Regions from separate parts of the Streptomyces sp. NPDC098781 genome, predicted to be linked through region 3. Evidence: riboswitches for the same ligand, from Rfam matches in the RefSeq annotation. Region 3 holds a riboswitch; each other region holds the start of a gene.
What was found. A riboswitch is a leader RNA that binds a small molecule or an ion and turns the genes downstream of it on or off. The one in region 3 is predicted to bind thiamine pyrophosphate.
Positions count from the first base shown of each region.

Region 1: another riboswitch for thiamine pyrophosphate. It lies ahead of thiC (phosphomethylpyrimidine synthase ThiC); the one in region 3 lies ahead of thiO (glycine oxidase ThiO).
Region 2: another riboswitch for thiamine pyrophosphate. It lies ahead of ACIQWG_RS17245 (thiamine ABC transporter substrate binding subunit); the one in region 3 lies ahead of thiO (glycine oxidase ThiO).

Region 1 covers NZ_JBIWAK010000005.1:106,457-113,347, reverse strand. The annotation lists gene ACIQWG_RS21295 (SsgA family sporulation/cell division regulator) at 1-234, shown strand, start outside; gene ACIQWG_RS21290 (YibE/F family protein) at 552-2,237, opposite strand; TPP riboswitch at 2,570-2,759, shown strand; gene thiC (phosphomethylpyrimidine synthase ThiC) at 2,752-4,575, shown strand; gene ACIQWG_RS21280 (hypothetical protein) at 4,724-5,563, shown strand; gene ACIQWG_RS21275 (hypothetical protein) at 5,638-5,766, shown strand; gene ACIQWG_RS21270 (hypothetical protein) at 5,989-6,858, opposite strand.
Region 2 covers NZ_JBIWAK010000004.1:80,766-87,656, forward strand. The annotation lists gene ACIQWG_RS17235 (ABC transporter ATP-binding protein) at 1-708, opposite strand, end outside; gene ACIQWG_RS17240 (ABC transporter permease) at 709-2,388, opposite strand; gene ACIQWG_RS17245 (thiamine ABC transporter substrate binding subunit) at 2,364-3,485, opposite strand; TPP riboswitch at 3,566-3,673, opposite strand; gene rlmN (23S rRNA (adenine(2503)-C(2))-methyltransferase RlmN) at 3,705-4,811, opposite strand; gene ACIQWG_RS17255 (hypothetical protein) at 5,083-6,108, shown strand; gene ACIQWG_RS17260 (nuclease-related domain-containing protein) at 6,554-6,891, shown strand, end outside.
Region 3 covers NZ_JBIWAK010000002.1:437,339-444,229, reverse strand. The annotation lists gene pknB (Stk1 family PASTA domain-containing Ser/Thr kinase) at 1-1,507, opposite strand, end outside; gene ACIQWG_RS08080 (thiazole synthase) at 1,626-2,420, opposite strand; gene thiS (sulfur carrier protein ThiS) at 2,424-2,636, opposite strand; gene thiO (glycine oxidase ThiO) at 2,633-3,802, opposite strand; TPP riboswitch at 3,800-3,911, opposite strand; gene ACIQWG_RS08065 (hypothetical protein) at 3,964-4,314, shown strand; gene ACIQWG_RS08060 (NAD(P)/FAD-dependent oxidoreductase) at 4,347-5,564, shown strand; gene ACIQWG_RS08055 (Rv2175c family DNA-binding protein) at 5,641-6,006, shown strand; gene thiE (thiamine phosphate synthase) at 6,307-6,891, shown strand, end outside.

The DNA.
Region 1 (6,891 bases), on a different contig from region 3:
GGAGATGTACGGGTGTCGCCGGCGGGTGCCGAGACGCTGGGCGACGTCCTGATCCGGCTTCAGGTCGGTGCGGACCAGGCGCTCTTCCGCTCCTCCGTGGCGCCCCTGGTGGCCTTCCTCGACCGCACGGACAAGCTCGTGCCGCTCGGACAGGAGGGCACGCTCGCCGACTTCGACGCCCACCTCGACGAGGCCCTGGACCGCATCCTCGCGGAGGAGCAGAGCGCCGGCTGAAGCGCTACGGCGCTGAGGGTGGCGTAACGCTTCAGCGCCGGTGTGCAAGGGGCGCACAGGGGCGCTTCCGCCCCTGCCGGGTGTGCTTCACGCTCCGCCGGACGGGCGGAGTCGGAGGTAGTGCCTCGGGACGTCTTCGGCGGTCGGCCTCTGTGAGCGCCGGCAGTCACCGCATGGCGTCTCGCCGCGTCACCGTCGCCGGGTCACGGCATGGGCTCTCACTACGTCACCGTCGCCGGGTCACGGCATGGGTTCTCACTACGTCCCCGCCCGCCGCGTCACGGAATAGGCTCTCGCCGTCGTCCCCGCCCGCCGCGTCACCGCTTGCGCCGTCGTCCCCGCCCGGCGCGCCCGGGGCCCGGCTGCGGGCCCGCCGCGACCGGCTGGGCCGCCACCGGCATCGCCCCCGTGTCCGGCCGGTCGGCCGACACCACCAGGGCCGCCAGGGCCGTGGTCACCGGCACCGACGCGACCAGTCCGATGGAGCCGACCAGGGTGCGCACGATCTCCTCCGCGACCAGCTCACTGTTGGCCACCGTGCCGACGCCGCTCTGCGCGATCGAGAAGAGCAGCAACAGGGGCAGCGCGGCGCCCGCGTAGGCGAGGACGAGCGTGTTGACGACGGACGCGATGTGGTCGCGGCCGATGCGGATACCGGCCCGATAGAGCCCGCGCCAGCCCATCGTGGGGTTGGCCTCGTGCAGTTCCCAGACGGCGGACGTCTGGGTCACCGTCACGTCGTCGAGGACACCGAGCGAACCGATGATGATGCCGGCGAGCAGCAGACCGCTCATGTCGATCGACGGGTACAGCCCGTGGATGAGGCCGGTGTTGTCGTCGGTGTTCCCGGTGAGCGCGGCCCAGTCGATGAACACCGAACCGAGGACGCCGATCAGCAGCAGCGAGATCAGCGTGCCGAGCACCGCGACCGAGGTACGGGCCGATAGGCCGTGGCACAGATAGAGGGCGATCAGCATGATGGCGCTCGATCCCACCACCGCCACGACCAGCGGGTTCGAACCCTGGAGGATCGCGGGCAGGATGAAGAGAGTGAGCACCATGAAGCTGATGGCCAGCGAGATCAGCGCCATGAGGCCCCGCAGCCGTCCGACGACCACGACGGCGAGTGCGAAGATCCCGGCGAGGACGGTCAACGGAACGCGCCGGTTCACGTCGGTGACCGAGTACTGAAGGTCCTTGGGCGCGGAGGGCTCGTAGGCGACCACGACCTCCTGGCCCTCGTGCAACTGCCGCGACTGGTCCGGCTGCACGATCTCGTTGAACGTACGGCCCTTGTCCTTGCCGGTGTCGACGCGGATCGTCGCCTTCTTGCAGGTGCCGCTCTCCTGTTGCGCGGCGGAGGAACCCTCGGCGGTTGAGGTGTCGCCGGTCGGAGGCACTGCCGCGCCGCCGCCCGCCTCCTTGCAGCTCAGCTCGACCACCTTGGTGACCGTGGCTTGCTGTGTCTGCCGGTCGAAGCCGACGCCGGTGCGTTCGTGCCCCGGGGCACCGCCCGGCCACAGCACCACGAGTCCCACCACCACCGCCGCCGCGAACGGGATCAGAACCGCAGCGATGACTTTGCGCAGATGCCGGGAGACAGGAGCGGCGGGACCGTGGGCGTGACCGTGTGAGTGCCCATCTCCGTGTCCGTGCCCATTCCCCTGCCCGGGGCCGCCACCGTCGCCACCGCCGCCATGCGGCCCGCCTGATCCGCCGCCGGAGCCTGGCCCGTGCCCATGGTCACCCCCGGCGTCGCGATCGGGCTGGTCACCCGGGCCCTGCCTCGCCGAGCCACCAGAGCCCGGCCCATAGCCCGACCCGTAGCCCCCTGAGCCACCCGGACCCGACCCATAACCGTCTGAGCCACCAGAGCCCGACCCATAGCCGTGCGGGCCACCCGAGCGCGGCCCGTAACTTTGCGGACCACCGGAGCCGGGTCCGCCCCCGGAGCCAGGTCCGCCCCCGTACCCCCTGCCAGCTCCGCCCCGGTGGTCCTGCATTCCTGCCGGCCGGGGAATGGGGCCGGTGCCCTGCTCGTCCCAGCCGTCGTTTCCACGCGCGCGATCGTCCTGGCCGCCACCCGCTGGGCCACGGCCGTAACTACCGCCGAATCCGCCTCCGGGGACCCCTGAACCCCGCCCATCCGCACGGCCGTTGCCCTGCACGGGTCCGTTCCCGGGGCCGCTGCGGGGGCCGTTTCCGGCGCCCGAACCGCGACGCGGCTCAGGCGGTGGGTACGGAGGTTCATGCGTCGTGGTCACCGACCGATCATCGCAAGAACGACTGGGGCCCCCTGTTCACCGCGCCCGAATTGACGCTAGCGTGGAGCCACCTTTGTACACGCGGGAGCTCGGAGCACCGGGCTGAGAGGGCGCTGACCTCCGTCCCAGCGATGTTTCACATGAAACATCACCCATCGCGAGTGATGTTTCACACGAAACGTCTGCGGACGGATACGGCTGCGTCGACCGCCGAACCTGTTACCGGGTAATGCCGGCGTAGGGAGTAGGTCTCATGACCATCAAGGACGCGCGCACGCCTGCCTCCAGCCAGGACGAACAGCCCATTCAGGGCGAAAAGTCCACGGAGGCCGGGAAGTCCATCGGCTGGCACAAGGCGTATGTCGAGGGCTCCCGCCCCGATCTGCGGGTGCCGGTCCGCCAGGTGCACCTCACCAACGGGCAGTCGGTCACGCTGTACGACACATCCGGCCCGTACACCGATCCGCTCACCGAGACCGACGTCCGCAGGGGGCTGCCCCCGTTGCGGGAGAACTGGATCATCACCCGCGGCGACACCGAGGAGTACGCGGGCCGTCCCGTCCGTCCGGAGGACGACGGGATCAAGCACACCTCGCCGCGTGGCGGCAATCTGCGCAACCTCGACGCCGTCTTCCCTGGGCGGCCCCGGCTGCCCCGCCGCGGCCGAGAAGGTCAGGCGGTCACACAGCTCGCCTATGCGCGCCGCGGCGAGATCACGCCCGAGATGGAGTTCGTGGCCATCCGGGAGAACGTTTCTCCCGAAGTGGTCCGTGAGGAGATCGCCGCGGGCCGGGCCGTGCTGCCCGCGAACGTCAACCACCCGGAGATCGAGCCGATGATCATCGGCAAGCGGTTCCTGGTGAAGGTCAACGCCAACATCGGCAACTCCGCGGTCACCTCCTCCATCGAGGAGGAGGTCGAGAAGATGACCTGGGCGACCCGTTGGGGCGCGGACACGGTCATGGACCTGTCGACCGGCCGCAACATCCACACCACCCGTGAGTGGGTGCTGCGCAACTCCCCCGTCCCGATCGGCACGGTGCCGCTCTACCAGGCCCTGGAGAAGGTCGACGGCAGGGCCGAGGAACTGACCTGGGAGATCTACAAGGACACGGTCATCGAGCAGGCCGAGCAGGGCGTGGACTACATGACGGTCCACGCGGGCGTGCGGCTGCCGTACGTACCGCTCACCGCCAACCGCAAGACCGGCATCGTCTCGCGCGGCGGCTCGATCATGGCGGCGTGGTGCCTGGCGCACCACAAGGAGTCGTTCCTGTACGAGAACTTCGAGGAACTCTGCGAGATCCTCGCCGCGTACGACGTCACGTACTCCCTGGGCGACGGCCTGCGGCCTGGTTCGATCGCGGACGCCAACGACGAGGCGCAGTTCGCGGAACTGCGGACTCTCGGGGAACTGAACCAGATCGCCAAGCGTTTCAACGTACAGACCATGATCGAGGGCCCGGGTCACGTCCCGATGCACAAGATCAAGGAGAACATCGACCTTCAGCAGGAGATCTGCGATGAAGCTCCGTTCTATACGCTCGGCCCGCTGACCACCGACGTCGCGCCCGCGTACGACCACATCACCTCGGGCATCGGTGCCGCGATGATCGCCTGGTGGGGCACGGCGATGCTCTGCTACGTCACTCCCAAGGAGCACTTGGGCCTGCCCAACCGTGACGACGTCAAGACCGGCGTCATCACCTACAAGATCGCCGCCCATGCCGCCGACCTCGCCAAGGGGCACCCCGGCGCGCAGGGCTGGGACGACGCGCTGTCCGACGCCCGCTTCGAGTTCCGGTGGGAGGACCAGTTCAACCTCGCCCTGGACCCGGACACGGCACGGGAGTTCCACGACGAGACGCTTCCGGCCGAGCCCGCGAAGACGGCTCACTTCTGCTCGATGTGCGGGCCGAAGTTCTGCTCGATGAAGATTAGCCAAAGCATCACAGAGCGGTTCGGCGGTACGGCGGCTGCGGGGGCGACGGCTGAAGAGGTCGCTGAGGGGATGCTCCAGAAGTCGAAGGAGTTCGCGCAGGCGGGCAACAGGGTTTACCTACCCCTCGCGGACTGAGAGGCGACTGGGTGGCTCCGATGGTGAGCGGAGCCACCCAGCCCTCGCTCGTTCTGGGCTTGTGCTGCTCTGCGAAGGACAGCAGGTCGGCTCGTTCTGAAATCCGGCTTGGTGCGTAGCGGTGAGCTCTCGTACGGTCGTGCGCGTGATGAGCATGGTCATTGGCGAGCCGCGCAGGCTCGGGGTTCCCGGACCTGAGGCGAGACTGAGGTTCGAGACGGAACTCCACGAACTGGGGGCGGCGCCGCGGCGGAGGCTGCTGGTGCTCGATGGGAAGCCCGCGTTCGAGCTCTCCATGTGGTGTGGGACGTGTCAGTTCCTGTTCCAGCGGCTCGAGGGTGCCAGCCAGACGCTGTCGTTGGAGGGCATGCGGGAACGCCTCGCCGGCCAGGTCTCAGACCTGGACGACGGCATCCTGGGTGCGTTTGGCTCCCTGCTGCCGGAAGGCGACTACCTTCCCTTGCTGCTCCGTGTCGAGCCACGGTTGGTCACTCCGGGGCAGGAGGGCGACTACTTCAGCACCGAGCAGGTGGCCACTTGGGGGCCTGACCAGTTCTGGGGCCTTCCGGAGCACCCTCGCACGCCGTACTACCGCACGTTCGAGACAGCGGTGGACGACACCGCGCATCTCTATGAGTTCGTCGTACCCATGGTTCCTCCGCTGTGGAACGACCGGGAACGGGTGGCGGAGTACGTCGAGCGGATGCGGGGAGGAACTGTGCCGACGGCAGTCGCGGTTTCGACGCTGGATCTGTGCCGGCCTGCGGTGAGCCTCCACTCGACCGACGAGTACGAGCACTGGGGGCTGACGCATTTCCTGCTCGACGGCCATCACAAGCTGGAGGCGGCAGCATCGGCCGGACGTCCCGTGCAGCTCCTGTCGCTGTTGGCCGTGGGCGAGAGCCTGTCCGGTCCCGATGATCACCACAGGTTGGCGGCCTTGCGATCACAACCCAGCCTGAGCCGTGCTGTTCGGCCGGCGCGGTGACGTGGGTCAGCTTCCGCGTGCCGCCGCGCGCTTTGACCGTCGTAGGCGGCGTGTGGGCACCGATCCACAGATCGATGAAGATCTCCCGGGACATTCGTCGCCACCACGGCGGATCCGCCCAGGAGATCGAGCAGGGCATGGCCGAGAAGTCGAAGGAGTTCGCCGCAGCGGGCAACCGGGTCTGTCTGCCGATCGCGGACTGAATGCACATACGGGTGGCTCCGGCGCTGTACGGAGTCACCCGGCGCCCGCTGGCCCCTCGTCTCGACCGGCGTAGGGCGTGCGGTGCCGACGGCAGACGTGCTGTCCCGAAGTCGGGCGCGGGGCCCGGCTGTTCGGCTTGCGCCTCCCCGGGAGGTTTCCCGGGGTTCCGTCGAGGAGGAGGCCCGCTGGGCCTGCTCACGGCGGGGGCGCAAGCCGAGGGGCTACTCCGGCTGGTGTTCTGGCCCTCCGAAGTCCGGGCTGGTGTAGTCCGGGCTGCTGAAGCTCGGGCGCGGGCCCGTGGCGGAGCCGTCGCCGGGGCTGCTGAAACCGGGACGGTCGTAGCCGAGGTTCGGGATACGGCCGGCCGGTGCGGACGGTGGCGTGCGGTGCAGGGCCGCCGCCGTGCCGGGGTCGGCGAGCGCCTCCCGTAGGAAGGGCAGGACGCCGCGCTCCAGCAGGGCTTCGTGCCAGGCTTCCCTGGCCCGGGCCACCTCTCCGCTCAGTTCGCCGTACGGCCCGGAATCGAAGGCCGGACGGTTGCGCAGGGCGGTGAGCAGGAGCCCCACGGCGGCGAGCAGGATCGCGGCCGCCGCGATGGCGCCGAACACCCATCCGGTGGTCAGCATCGTCTGGGCGAACGCGGGCTCGGGGTCGAACATCTTCAGGATGTAACCGACGAGCAGGAAGATCGCCGCGGCGGTGCCGGCGAGGACGGGTGCGAGGACGGCGAGCACGGCGACGACTCCGGGGCCGGCCGTCTCGGCGACTTCTCCCATGGTGGTGGCGAGCCCCATCGCGCCCGATCCCGACTCGGTGGAGCCGGACTCGCGGGTGGAGGACGGGGTGGACGGCGCCGGCCGGCGCAGTTCCTCGCGGACCTTCACGTAGTGCTGGTACTCGGTCGCGGCGGCCGCCGTGATGAGTGCGGTGGCGTTCAGCGCCATGGTGCGCAGCTGTTCGGGGTTGAGCCGCTGTCCCACAGCGGCCAGTTCCGGGCGGTGTGGTGCGGAGCGCAGCGCCTCGTCGAGGATCCGCTCGTACTCTTGGCGGTCCTCGCTGTGCAGGTGCTGCGGAACGCTGTTCATGTGCATCCCCCGATGCTCCGTAGGGCTTGGGGCTCGCAT
Region 2 (6,891 bases), on a different contig from region 3:
GTCGAAGCCGAGGAAGCGTGCCACGAACTCGTCCACCGGTCGCTGCCACACCTCGAGGGGCGTCCCGGTCTGGGCGATCCGGCCGTCCCGCATCACCACGACCCGGTCGGCCAGCGCGAAGGCCTCGCCCTGGTCGTGCGTCACGGCCAGCACGGTGGTGCCCAACCGCCCGAACAGCTCCCGCAGTTCGACGACGAGCCGCTCCCGCAGCGAGCGGTCGAGCTGGCCCAGCGGCTCGTCCAGCATCAGCAGCCGGGGCCGGGGCGCGAGCGCACGGGCCAGCGCCACCCGCTGCTGCTCCCCGCCGGACAGGGAGGCGACGGCTCGCCCGGCCGCGCCCGGCAGACCGACCAGGTCGAGCAACTCCCGTACCCGCTCGGCCTGTTCCGTCTTCGAGGCGCCGTGCATCCGGGCTCCGAAGGCCACGTTGCCGCCGACGTCACGCTGCGGGAAGAGCTGATGGTCCTGGAACATCAGCCCGACGCCCCGCTTGTGCGCGGGCACCGCGGCCTGGTCCCGTCCGTCCAGCGACACGCCTCCGGCGTCGAGGGGTTGCAGCCCCGCCACCGCCCGCAGCAGCGTCGACTTGCCGCTGCCGCTCGGCCCGAGCACGCACACGATCTCGTGCTCGGCGACATCGAGGTCGACGGCGTCGAGCACGGCCCGACCCCCGAAGCGTACGGTCGCACCCGCCAGGCTCAACAGCATCTAGAACTCCCCCGTTCTGTCCGTACGGAGCCGCTCCAGCACCAGCAGCGCCACCGCGCACACGATCATCAACACCGTCGAAAGGGCCATCGCCTGGCCGTAGTTGAGCTCCCCGGCCCGGCCCAGCAGTCGCGCCACCGCGACCGGTAGCGTCGGGTTGTCCGGCCGCGCGATGAACACCGTCGCCCCGAACTCCCCCAGCGACACGGCGAAGGCGAACCCGGCGGCGATCAGCAGCGCCCGCCGCACCATCGGCAGATCCACCTCACGCCAGACCCGCCAGGGCGAGGCCCCCAGCACCGACGCCGCCTCACGCAGCCGCTGGTCCACGGCCCGCAGCACCGGCAGCATGGTCCGTACCACGAAGGGCACCCCGACCAGCGCCTGGGCTAGCGGCACGAGGATCCACGAACTCCGGAGATCCAGCGGCGGCTCGTCCAGAGCGATCAGGAACCCGAACCCGACCGTCACCGCGGACACCCCGAGCGGCAGCATCAGCAGCGCGTCGAAGCCCCGTACGAACCGGCCCGCGTCCCGTCGGGTCAGCGCGGCGGCGGCGAGACCACCGATGAGCACGGCGATGAGCGTGGCGACGACCGCGTACTCCAGCGAGTTGCCGATCGCCTCGATCGGCGCGACAAGGAAGACGCCGCCGTCGGCACTGGTCAGCGCGCGGTAGTAGCCGAAGTCGGGGGCGTCGAGGGACCGCTGCACCAGCACGGCCAGCGGCAGCAGCAGGAGTACGGCGATGACGGCCAGGACACCGGCCAGCAGCGCCCACTGCCCCGCCCCGCGCGGCCGCCTCGCCGTCACCGACGCGTCCACCAGACGCAGGGCGCTCTCCCGCCGCCGTACCGTCCAGGCGTGCACGGCGAGGATCGCCGCCACCGCCAGGAACTGGATGATCGTCAGGACCGCGGCCGTGGACAGGTCGAAGATCTCGGAGGTCTGCCGGTAGATCTCCACCTCCAGGGTGGAGAAGGTCGGTCCGCCGAGGATCTGCACCACGCCGAAGGAGGTGAAGGTGAACAGGAAGACCATGAGCGCGGCGGCGGCCACGGCGGGCGCGAGGGCCGGGAGGGTGACCTGCCGCCAGGCTTTCAGCGGCGAGGCGCCCAGCATGCGCGCGGCCTCCTCCTGCCGAGGATCCAGCTGCGCCCAGAGCCCTCCCACCGTCCGTACGACGACGGCGTAGTTGAAGAAGACATGCGCGAGCAGGATGGCCCACACGGTGGTGTCGAGGCGTACGCCCCACAGCTCGTCGAGCAGCCCGCCGCGGCCGACGAGCGCGAGGAACGCCGTACCGACCACGACCGTCGGCAGCACGAAGGGCACGGTCACCACGGCCCGCAGGACCTGTTTGCCGGGGAAGTCGAAGCGGGCGAAGACATAGGCACCCGGCAGCGCGATCAGCAGGGTCAGCGCGGTGGAGGCGAGCGCCTGCCAGGTGGTGAACCACAGGACGTGCCGGATGTCGGACTGCCCGAGCACGTCCCACAGCCGCCCGAACCGCCACACCCCGTCGATGTTCAGACCGCGCGCGACGATCGCCGTGACGGGGTAGGCGAAGAAGACCGCGAAGAACGCGACGGGCACGGCGACGAGGCCGAGCCGCGCCGCCGCGCCCCTCTTGCGGGATGCCGAAGCCGGGGCCGCTACTTCAGTACGAGCGAGGTCCACGACTTGACCCAGTCGTCACGGTTGTCGGCGATCTTCGCCGGGTCCAGGGTCTCGGGGTTCTCGGCCTGCGGGCCGTACTTCGTGAACTCCTCGGGCACCTGGGCGGCTTCACGCACGGGGTAGACGAACATGTTCAGCGGCATGTCGTCCTGGAAGGTCTTGGTCAGCAGGAAGTCGAGGAGTGCCTTGCCGCCCTCGGTGTTCCCGGCGCCCGCGAGCAGTCCGGCGTACTCGACCTGCCGGAAGCAGGTACCGGTCGCGACACCCGTCGGCGCGGTGGCCGGCTTCGGATCGGCGTAGATCACCTCGGCGGGCGGCGAGGAGGCGTACGAGACGACGAGCGGACGGTCGCCCTTGGCCTTCTTGCCGCCGGCCGACCCGGAGAACTCCTCGTTGTACGCCTGCTCCCAGCCGTCGACCACCTTCACGCCGTTGGCCTTGAGCTTCTTCCAGTAGTCCTGCCAGCCTCCCCCACTCTCGGCTTCGCTCGAGCGGGAGGTGCCCCCATCGCCGTACCGGGCGGCGGTGCCCAGCAGGAAGCCGAGACCGGGCGAGGAGGTGGAGGCGTTCTCGGTGACGAGAAGGTCCTTGTACTCGGGCTTGACGAGATCGTCGAACGAGCTGGGCGGCGTCAGCTTGTGCTCGCTGAAGTACGCCTTGTCGTAGTTGACGCAGATGTCGCCGGTGTCGACGGGCGTGACCCGGTGCTGGTCCTGGTCGACCCGGTACTCGGGCAGGATCAGGTCGGCATCCTTGGCCTCGTACGACTGGAACAGCCCGTTGTCGAGGGCGCGGGAGAGCAGGGTGTTGTCGACGCCGAAGAAGACGTCGCCCTGCGGGTTGTCCTTGGTCAGGATCGCCTTGTTGACGGCCTGCCCGGCGTCGCCGTCCTGAAGGACCCTGACCTTGTAGCCGGACTGCTTCTCGAACGCGGCGAGGACGCTCTTCGAAACGGCCCACGAGTCATGGCTGACGAGCGTCACGGTCTTGCTCGTGGACGCGCCGTCGCCGCTGCCGGAGTCGGACGAACCGCACGCGGACAGCGTGACGAGGCCGAGCCCGACGACGAAGACCGTGGCCTTCCTGGTGATGCTCACTTGATTCCTCCTGGGGTTGACCAGGAAGAGACGCGGCCCTGCCCGAGAGCCCTCTTCGGCTCCCGGGCAGGGCGCAACAGCTTGAGTGATGACCGAACTTCCTACCCAGAATGACCTGGGCGAGGTTCAGAGGGTCTGCGGCCCGATTGCCGCACTCTCAGCGCTGTGGCGCTCCCCTGTCGGAATATGAAGATGTAGGTACGGGCGTACGCGCTCAGATTACCGCTCGGTGGCCGCGAGCTGGCCGCAGGCCCCGTCGATCTCCTGACCACGGGTGTCCCGGACCGTCACCGGTACACCATGCGCGGCGATCGCCTCGACGAACGCCTTCTCGTCCTCGGGGCGGGAGGCAGTCCACTTCGAGCCCGGAGTCGGATTCAGCGGAATCAGATTGACATGCACCGGCTTGCCCTTGAGCAGCCGCCCGAGCCGGTCACCACGCCAGGCCTGGTCGTTGATGTCCCGGATCAGGGCGTACTCGATGGACAGCCGACGGCCGCTCTTCTCGACGTACTCGAACCCGGCGTCCAGGACCTCGCGCACCTTCCACCGCGTGTTCACGGGGACGAGGGTGTCGCGCAGCTCGTCGTCGGGCGCGTGCAGCGAGATCGCGAGCCGGCACTTGAAGCCCTCGTCGGCGAACCGGTGGATCGCCGGGACCAGACCGACGGTCGAGACGGTGATCCCACGCTGCGAGAGCCCCAGCCCGTCGGGCTCGGGATCGGTGAGCCGGCGAATCGCGCCCACGACCCGGTTGTAGTTGGCGAGCGGCTCCCCCATCCCCATGAAGACGATGTTGGAAAGCCGAGCGGGCCCACCGGGCACGTCGCCGTCCCTGAGCGCCCGCATCCCGTCCACGATCTGGTGCACGATCTCGGCGGTGGACAGATTCCGGTCCAGCCCCGCCTGCCCCGTGGCACAGAACGGGCAGTTCATCCCGCACCCCGCCTGGGAGCTGATGCACATGGTCACCCGGTCCGGGTACCGCATCAGCACCGACTCCACGAGCGTCCCGTCGAACAGCCGCCACAGCGTCTTGCGCGTCTCACCCTGGTCGGTCGACAGATGCCGCACGACGGTCATCAGCTCCGGGAACAGCTCCTCCCGCAGCTTGGCCCGCGACCCGGCCGGGATGTCGGTCCACTGCTCGGGGTCGTGCGTGTACCGCGCGAAGTAGTGCTGCGACAGCTGCTTGGCACGAAACGGCTTCTCCCCGACAGCAGCGACGACGTCCTTACGCTCACCGGGCGTGAGATCAGCAAGGTGCCGCGGGGGCTTCTTGGCTCCGCGGGGGGCGACGAATGTGAGTTCTCCGGGTGCAGGCATAACCCGTCCAGTGTGGCAGATCAACTCCGGGGGCCCAGGCCAGAGCGGGGTGGGGGTGGTCACCTGTGGGTGCCGACTGTCAGCGTTGGGTGGCTTCGGACGGCCCAGGGACGGCCCGGAAGCGATCATCTGCATGGGGTTGGATGTCGATCAGCCTGCCCTAGGCGGATAGCCGCAAACAGTGACAAGAGAACACATAGAACGCAAATACACCTGCGGGAACTTCGCCCGCCTTCTGGCCCTCTGCGAGTTACTTCAATACACTAGCGGCGTGTCTGAATTGATCGGCTTCGCCCTAGGCGTTATCTCAGGATTGCTAACGAATATCATTTGGGTCCGAAGGGGACGCCTGAGGTCGCTAGCAGAAGGAATCAGGCAACCAAAATACGAACCACTAGGATTCACCCCGGCTGAAGTGGGTCTTTTCCCCTTAAATCGCTGGACGACCGCAAGGCCGTTACAGAGAAATCACCTACAGGTCTCAGTGACGGAGACGCGCCCACAGCAGCAGTGGTTCAACGAAAGCGAATGGCAACGAATCGCGGACGAGTTCCACCGCCGCTACACCGGAGATATCGGTTTCTTAACCGACGCCTCGATTGATCACCGGGAAAGCCGCGAGGGAGAGGACTTTCGATACACCATCACTCCATGCGACTATAGTGAACACTTGGCGACGGTCGAATATTTGCGACGTCACCCGGAGGCGCAATCCAGGATCCGCGCTAGCTTTGCAGATGGGGACATTATCGCCTTCGCCCGAACATCGCCACCGACGTCGATCAAAATCAATGTCGCCGTCCTCAATCTGGATAACGAGTTCCTCGCAGTGCAGCGCTCAGGCGCTGTCGACTTCAAGCGCGGCGTATGGACAGTCGGACCAAACGAGGGCATGAAACTTGCCAGGCACACAACACCGGGAGATCCACCGGAAGACTTCTTCGACTTAGGCGAACGCTGCTTGAGAGAGGAACTAAACCTCGAACCCGTGGATTACAGCGGAATCAACATTTCATGGGTAGGGTACGAGGTAAAAACGATTCAGTTTAAAGTCTATGCGCAAGTCCGGACACACCTCTCGAAGCGCGAGGTGAATGAACGGCTACTTTCTTCACACAGTCTTTTTGAAGCTCAAGATACGAAATGGATTCCATTTCAGAAAAAATACGTGATGGATATTGTGCAAAACTGGGAAAGTGGCGACAGTGCGGACCGAAAGTGGTCGTCCAGTGCACCCCACACACTTCAAGAAATGTGGAGGATGCGTCACTTGCTCAGGTTGACAGATCATCCATAACGGAAGTCGTTTGAAATAGGCACCGACTCGAATTCAGGAAGAACGAGGTCGGCGGAGCGGCTTTGGGCTGGAGCTGCTTTGGGGCGAGTGATCATGGCCCCGTAAGCTTCCGGCGCGTCGGGCAGTCTGTGGACCTGCCCGCTAAAGCACGACGTTGGGGCCATGATCTTAGAGGCTCGCCCCAAAGTGGCTGCCTAAAGCCGTGGAGCCGACCGCCCCAGCCACAGAGGGTGTTTCCCCACTTCATGCCCGCAGCCGCCGAGCGCGCCGCCGGGCGCGGCCAGCCGGGGCGAAGACAGGAGGCAGGCCGCGCCGCAGAGGCGGCGCGCGCCCGCGCCGTGCGCGGGCCTTGATGAAGTAGGGAAAGTTCTATCCCGATCGCGCTCTTGTGGATCTGAGGCCCGGTTGCTGCCATGACTGCATCGATGTCGAGGAGGCAGGGACCATGGCTGAGCTCAAGGTTGTGCGGTGGAAGCGGCATGGGCACGATCGTCTGTATGCGAATCTCCCCGACGGCACGGCTGCTGGCTGGGCCGACTGCAAGACGGGAAGAATCACGGTCCGTCTAGGCGAGCATCGTGACGCAGTCGTGGCCGTGCTGCGAGAGCACTTACCCAGTGCGGCCGATGCGCCGGCACCACCCGAAGCCCCGGCCCCTACACCTGTGCTGCCGCCCCTCGCCCCTGGTGATGACCTGGCCTCCAACTCGCCTGGAACTGCACTGCGGTCCAAGGTCACGGAGACTTCAGCGGGTCTGACGACGCGGGCCCTTGCTCGGATCCT
Region 3 (6,891 bases):
AGCGGACCTCGGTGCCGTCGCCGGGCTCGGAGGAGATCACCGAGCCCCGGGTGACGTCCTCGTCGAACTCCCGCGTGACCATGCCGGGTTGGAGGCCGCTCTCCTTCAGCTCGCTCCTCGCCTTGGCCAGCGGGTAGCCCTGGAGGTCGGGCACCTTCACCGTCTTCGGTCCGGCCGAGATGACCAGCGACACCGAGTCGTTGTGCCGTATCCGGGCGCCGGTCTTCGGGTCCGTGCTGATGACGGTGCCGCGCTTGACGGTGTCGCTGTAGGAGCGCTCCACCTTGCCGACGTCGAGCCCGGCCTCCTCCAGCCGGTCCCGGGCTTGCGCCTCGGTCTTCGACAGCAGCGGCGGGACCTGGGTGAACTGGCCGGAGTTGATGTACCAGATGCCGACGCCCAGGCCGAGGGCCAGCAGGACGGCGGCGACCACGACGAGCGGCCCGCGCGGCGCGCGCGAGGTGCGCGACCGGCGCCGGGGCGGTAGCGGCGGCGGGGACTCCAGCCGGCTGGTCCGGTTGAAGACGGCCTCGGGCTCGTCGTCGTTCACCGGCAGGGGGCGCTGGATGTTCAGGGCCCGGGGGAGCACGCTCGTACGGTCGTCCGCGTTGCTGTGCTCCGCCGACAGTGCCTGCGGCGGCACCGCGTCCAGCTGGTCCTCGCTGAGCGCGGCGCGCGTCTCCCGGGCCTGCGCGAGCAGGGCCACGGCGTCGTAGGGGCGGAGGTCCGGGGTGCGGGCGGTGGCCGACGCGACCAGCTCGTCCAGCTCGTACGCCAGGCCCGGAACGGCGGCCGAGGGCGGCGGGACGTCCTCGTGCAGGTGCTTGTAGAGCACCACGGCCGGGGAGTCCCCGTCGTGCGGCTTGTCGCCGGTGAGCATCTCGTAGAGGACGACACCGCACGCGTACACGTCGACGCGGGCGTCGGCGGCGCCCGGCTGCTCTATCTGCTCCGGCGCGAGATAGGAGACGGTGCCGAGCACGGCACCGGTGGTGCTGGTCACGGTGTCCACGGACCGCACGAGCCCGAAGTCGGCGACCTTGACCCGGCCGTCGTCCCCTATCAGGACGTTCTCCGGCTTCATGTCGCGGTGCACGAACCCGGCCCGGTGCGCGGCGCCGAGCGCGGCGAGCACCGGCTCCAGGATGTCCAGGGCGGCCCGGGGCTGGAGTGCCCCGCGGTCGCGCAGCACGTCACGCAGGGTGCAGCCGGCGACGTACTCCATGGCGAGATAGACGTACGACCCGTCGGTGCCCTGGTCGAAGACCTGCACCACGTTCGGATGCGCCAACCGGGCGACGGACTTCGCCTCCCGGATGAACCGGTCGACGAACACCCCGTCGACCGCCAGCGCGGGATGCATCACCTTGAGCGCGAGCACGCGGTCCAGGCGGGTGTCCACGGCCCGGTAGACCGTGGCCATCCCGCCGACCGCGATCCTCGCGTCCACGCGATACCGGCCGTCGAGCACCTGCCCGACCAGAGGGTCTTGAAGGGTCGTATCCACGCAGGTGAGTGTACGAGCCGACACTGACACGGCTCTCGGTTCGGCCGGGATCGGGGCGGGACTGAAGCGGACCTGTGACGGACGCCTCATGGCCGAAGGCTTTCCATCGAACGCGTGTTCAGAATGCGGGGCGCTCCGGGTCCAGCCGTGCCATGCCCTCGACCGGCGACGACGCCTCCGCGAAGTGCCGCCGGGGAATCCGGCCCGCTCGGTGCGCCAGCCGCCCCGCCTCCACCGCGTGCCGCATCGCGTCGGCCATCAGCACCGGCTCCTGCGCCCGCGTCACCGCCGAGGCGAGCATCACACCCGCGCACCCCAGCTCCATCGCGAGCGCCGCGTCCGACGCCGTACCGGCACCCGCGTCCAGAATCACCGGCACGCGCGCGTGCTCCGTGATCAGCTGGAAGTTGTGCGGATTGCGGATGCCGAGCCCCGAACCGATCGGAGAGCCCAGCGGCATGATCGCCGCGCAGCCGACGTCCTCCAGTTTGCGCGCCAGCACCGGATCGTCATTGGTGTACGGCAGCACGGTGAACCCGTCGTCCACCAGCGTCTCGGCGGCGTCCAGCAGCTCGATCGGGTCCGGCAGCAGGGTCCGCTCGTCGGCGATGACCTCCAGCTTGATCAGTTCCGTACCGAGCGCCTCGCGCGCGAGGCGGGCGGTCAGCACGGCCTCGCCCGCGGTGAAGCACCCCGCGGTGTTGGGCAGCACCCGGATCCCGAGCTTCTCCAGCACGGACAGCACCGACCCGTGCACCGAGGGGTTCACCCGGCGCATCGCGACCGTCGTCAGCTCCGTCCCGGACGCGACCAGCGCCCGCTCCAGGACGTCCAGGCTGGGCGCCCCGCCGGTGCCCATGATCAGTCGGGACGTGAAGGACGTGTCGCCGATGACAAAGGGATCGTCGGCCATGGGTCAGCCTCCTTGGACGGCGGTGAGGACCTCGACGCGATCGCCCTCGGTGAGGGGCGTCGACGGCCACTGCGCGCGCGGGACGACGGTTTCGTTCAGGGCGGCGGCGACTCCGGAGGGCGCCGCGGTGAGGGAGCGCACGAGAGCGTCCAGGACGGTGCCCGGCTCGATCCGCCGGTGCTCGCCGTTGACGGCGATGGTGATCTGCTCGCTCATGCGGGCTGCTCCACGAGTGCGGCGGCGTCGAAGCGCCGGGGAGTGAACGGCCGGGCCTCCTCCGGGAGTTCACCGGTGGTCAGGACGTGCGCCATGGCGTCCCCGGTGACCGGCGTGAGCAGCACACCGTTGCGGTAGTGCCCGGTGGCCAGCGACAGCCCCGCCAGCTCGGTCGGGCCGAGCAGCGGCGCGTTGTCGGGGGAGCCGGGGCGCAGACCCGCCCGCGTCTCGGTGAGCGGCAGTTCGCTGATGCCCGGCAACAGCTCATGGGCGTCGCGCAGCAGCTCGTACACCCCGCCCGCGGTCACCGTCGTGTCCCAGCCCAGCTCCTCGCTGGTCGCGCCGACCACGAGTTCGCCGTCCTCGCGAGGCACCAGGTAGACATGGCTGCCGCGGACCACGGCCCGCACGGTGCGGCTCAGGAACGGCGCGTACCGCTCGGGCACGGACAGCCGCAGCACCTGTCCCTTCACGGGCCGCACGGGCGGCAGCACGCCGTCCGGGACGCCCGCGAGCCGACCGCTCAGGCTGCCCGCCGCGAGGACCACCTGCCCCGCGCTCACGGTCGCGCCGTCGCGCAGCACGACACCGGCCGCCCGCTCCCGCACCACCGACAGCCGTTCGGCCCACGAGCGGTGGAAGACCACCCCGGCCAGCTCGCACGCGGTCACCAGGGCCTGCGAGAGGCGCCGTGGGTCGATCTGGTGGTCCCCGTCGATCCGCAGCCCGCCGCGCACACCCGGCGCGAGCATCGGCTCCAGGCGCCGGCACTCCCGCCCGGACAGCCACTCGGCCTCCAGCCCCGACTGCCGTTGCAGCGCGTGCAGTTCGCGCAGGTCGGCACGGTCGTCGGCGTCCAGCGCGATGGCGAGGGTGCCGCACCGGCGATAGCCGAGGCCGTGGCCGGTGAGATCGGTCAGCTCGGCCGCGAAATCCGGGTAACGGCGGGCCGAGGCGAGGCTCAGGGCGAGCAGCGGCTGCTCGCCGTGGTGCACCTCCGAGACGGCGGCCAGCATCCCGGCCGCCACCTGTGCGGCCCCGCCGCCCGGTTCGGGGTCCACGACGGCCGTGGCGAGGCCGCGCTGTGCGGCCCGCCAGGCCGTGACAAGGCCGATGACTCCGCCCCCGATGACAAGGACGTCTGCTGTGTCGGACGTAGGCGACATGGGCGTCCAGCCCCTCCCTTCGCCGGCATGACCCGGATCAGGTTCGTACGGTCGGAGGCCGCCAGCCTCCCTCTCAGCCCGGTGCGTCCGGGCTCCCGCGAGTGCTTTACGTTGGCCACCCTAGCTCTTGGTTCCGCGCCTCTGTAAGGGAGCTCGTCGTCATGGCCCGCTCGCTCGACGGTCTCGTACTCGCCCCTGTCGCCGACCAAGCCCCAGGTCAGGTGGGTACGCGCACCCGGTTCACCTACCACGAGAAGGACGGGGAGATCTGGGCCGAATACGCGGGCGGCGACGTCGTACGCGGGTACCTGGTGGGCGCGAGGGAAGGCGACCGGCTGGACTTCCGTTACGTGCAGCTGAAGCGCGACGGGACGACCGCGTCCGGCCACTGTGTGTCGACGGTGGTGGAGCTCGCCGACGGCCGGGTGCGGCTGGAGGAGACCTGGGAGTGGGAGTCTCGGGCGGGCAGCGGCACCAGCGTTGTGGAGCAGGTCACTGAGCACGACTCCTGACTGACAAATTGTCAGTTGTCTATGGTGATCAGGTGAGCGAGCAGACGACGCAGTCGCAGCGGTCCGTGGTCGTAGCCGGCGCTGGCATGGCCGGTGTGCAGACGGCGGTCGCCCTGCGCGAACAGGGCTTCACCGGCACCATCACGCTGATCGGCGCCGAGCCCCATCAGCCGTACGACCGGCCGCCCCTGTCCAAGGCCGTACTGCTCGGCAAGGCCGAGGGCTCCGCCTTCGACGTCGACTTCGAGGCGCTCGGCATCGACCTCCGCCTGGGTCGCGAGGTGGCGGGCGTGCGCACCGCCGACCATGAACTGGACACCGAGGCCGGGCCCGTCCCGTACGACGTCCTGGTGCTCGCCACCGGCGCCGAACCGATCCGGCTGCCGGGCGCGGAGGGGGTCCCCGGCGTGCATCTGCTGCGCACCCTGGACGACGCCGAGCGGCTGCGGCCGGTGCTCGCCCGACAGCACGACATCGTGGTCGTCGGGGCCGGCTGGATCGGCGCGGAGTTCGCCACGGCCGCGCGCGAGGCGGGCTGCGCGGTGACGGTCGTGGAGGCCGCCGACCGGCCGCTCGCGGGCGCGCTGCCCGCCGAGGTGGCCGCGCCGATGACCACCTGGTACTCGGACAGCGGAACCCGGCTGCGCACGCGCACGCGCGTGGAGCGCGTCGAGCCCGGCGCGGTCGTCCTGGACGACGGCTCACGGCTGCCCGCGGGCGCCGTAGTGGTCGGCATCGGGGCCCGGCCCGCCACGGCCTGGCTGGCGGGCTCCGGAATCGAGCTCGGCGCGCACGGCGAGGTCCTCGCCGACGAACGCCTGCGCACCTCCGTGCCGGACGTCTACGCGGTCGGCGACTGCGCCTCCTTCCCCTCGGGGCGCTACGGCGAGCGTCTGCTGGTCCACCACTGGGACAACGCCCTCCAGGGCCCGCGCACGGTCGCCGCGAACGTCCTCGGCGAGACCGCCGCGATCTACGACCCCGTGCCGTACTTCTGGTCCGAGCAGTTCGGCCGCTTCGTCCAGTACGCCGGTCATCACGCCGCCGCCGACGCGACCCTGTGGCGCGGCGACCCGTCGGGCCCGGCGTGGAGCGTCTGCTGGCTGCGGGACGACCGTCTCGTCGCCCTCCTGGCGGTGGGCCGGCCGAGGGATCTCGCCCAGGGGCGACGGCTGATCGAGTCGGGCACGCCGATGGACGCGCGGCTGCTGGCGGACCCGGCGAGGCCGCTGAAGGCGGCGAAGGCGTAGCGCGTTGAGGCGACAGCCCCGCCCTCGCGGACCGGCCTGACTTCCTACTGTCAGTGGCAGATGGCAGGCTTGTTCCGTGACCGAGATTGACGCAAAGATCGATGCTCTCGTCCCCGCCTGGCTCACCCTGCCCGACATCGCCGAACAATTCGGCGTCGAGGTGACGCGCGTCCGGCAGCTGGTCAAGGAGGGCCAGCTCATCGCCGTACGCCGTGGTGAGAACCGCGCGCTGCACGTCCCTGCCGCCTTCATCGACGGGGACAAGGTCGTCAAGGGCCTGTCCGGGACCCTGACGCTGCTGCGGGACGACGGCTTCACGGACGAAGAGATGCTGGAGTGGCTCTTCACCCCTGACGAGAGCCTGCCCGGCACCCCCGCGCAGGCCCTCAGTGAGAACCGTGGCACGGAGGTGAAGCGCCGCGCCCAGGCGCTCGCCGTCTGATCCGAACCAGCGAATCCGAACATCGTCCGGCGTACGGGCCGGGCTCGCGGGCCGCGGTCGCGGTACAGCGCGCCCGGTTTCCGGGCAGGCCGAGGCACAGTGCCCGGCGGGCCGCGCGGGTGACCGAACGGCCGCCGCACAGGTGGCCGGGGCCCTGGGCCCGACCCGTACGCCACCGCCACGACGGCACCGCCGCAGCCGCCGGCAGGTGCCGTCCGCGCGCTCGGCTCCGGCTACCGTGCCTCCGTCCGGCACCCGCCCGACCCACCCGCCCGGCAACCCGACCACAGGGGGCACCGCATGTCCGACACCGTCACCGCAGACAGCGTCCGCAGTCAGCTCGCCGACGCCCGGCTCTACCTCTGCATGGACGCCCGCGAGCGGCAGGGCGACCTCGTGGAGTTCCTGGACGCCGTGCTGGCGGGCGGGGTCGACATCGTGCAGTTGCGGGACAAGGGCATGGAGGCGGCCGAGGAGCTGGAGCACCTCAAGGTCTTCGCCGACGCCTGCGCCCGGCACGGCAAGCTCCTCGCGGTCAACGACCGCGCCGACGTGGCGCACGCCGCCGGTGCCGACGTCCTGCACCTGGGCCAGGGCGACCTCCCGGTCCCCGCCGCCCGCGCCATCCTCGGGGACGACATCCTGATCGGCCGCTCCACACACGCCGACACCGAGGCCGACGCGGCCGCCGCCCAGGACGGCGTGGACTACTTCTGCACCGGCCCCTGCTGGCCCACCCCCACCAAGCCCGGCCGCCACGCCCCCGGCCTCGACCTGGTCCGGCACACCGCCGCCCTCGGCACGGACCGCCCCTGGTTCGCCATCGGCGGCATCGACCTCGGCAACCTCGACCAGGTGCTGGAGGCGGGCGCCCGCCGCGTCGTC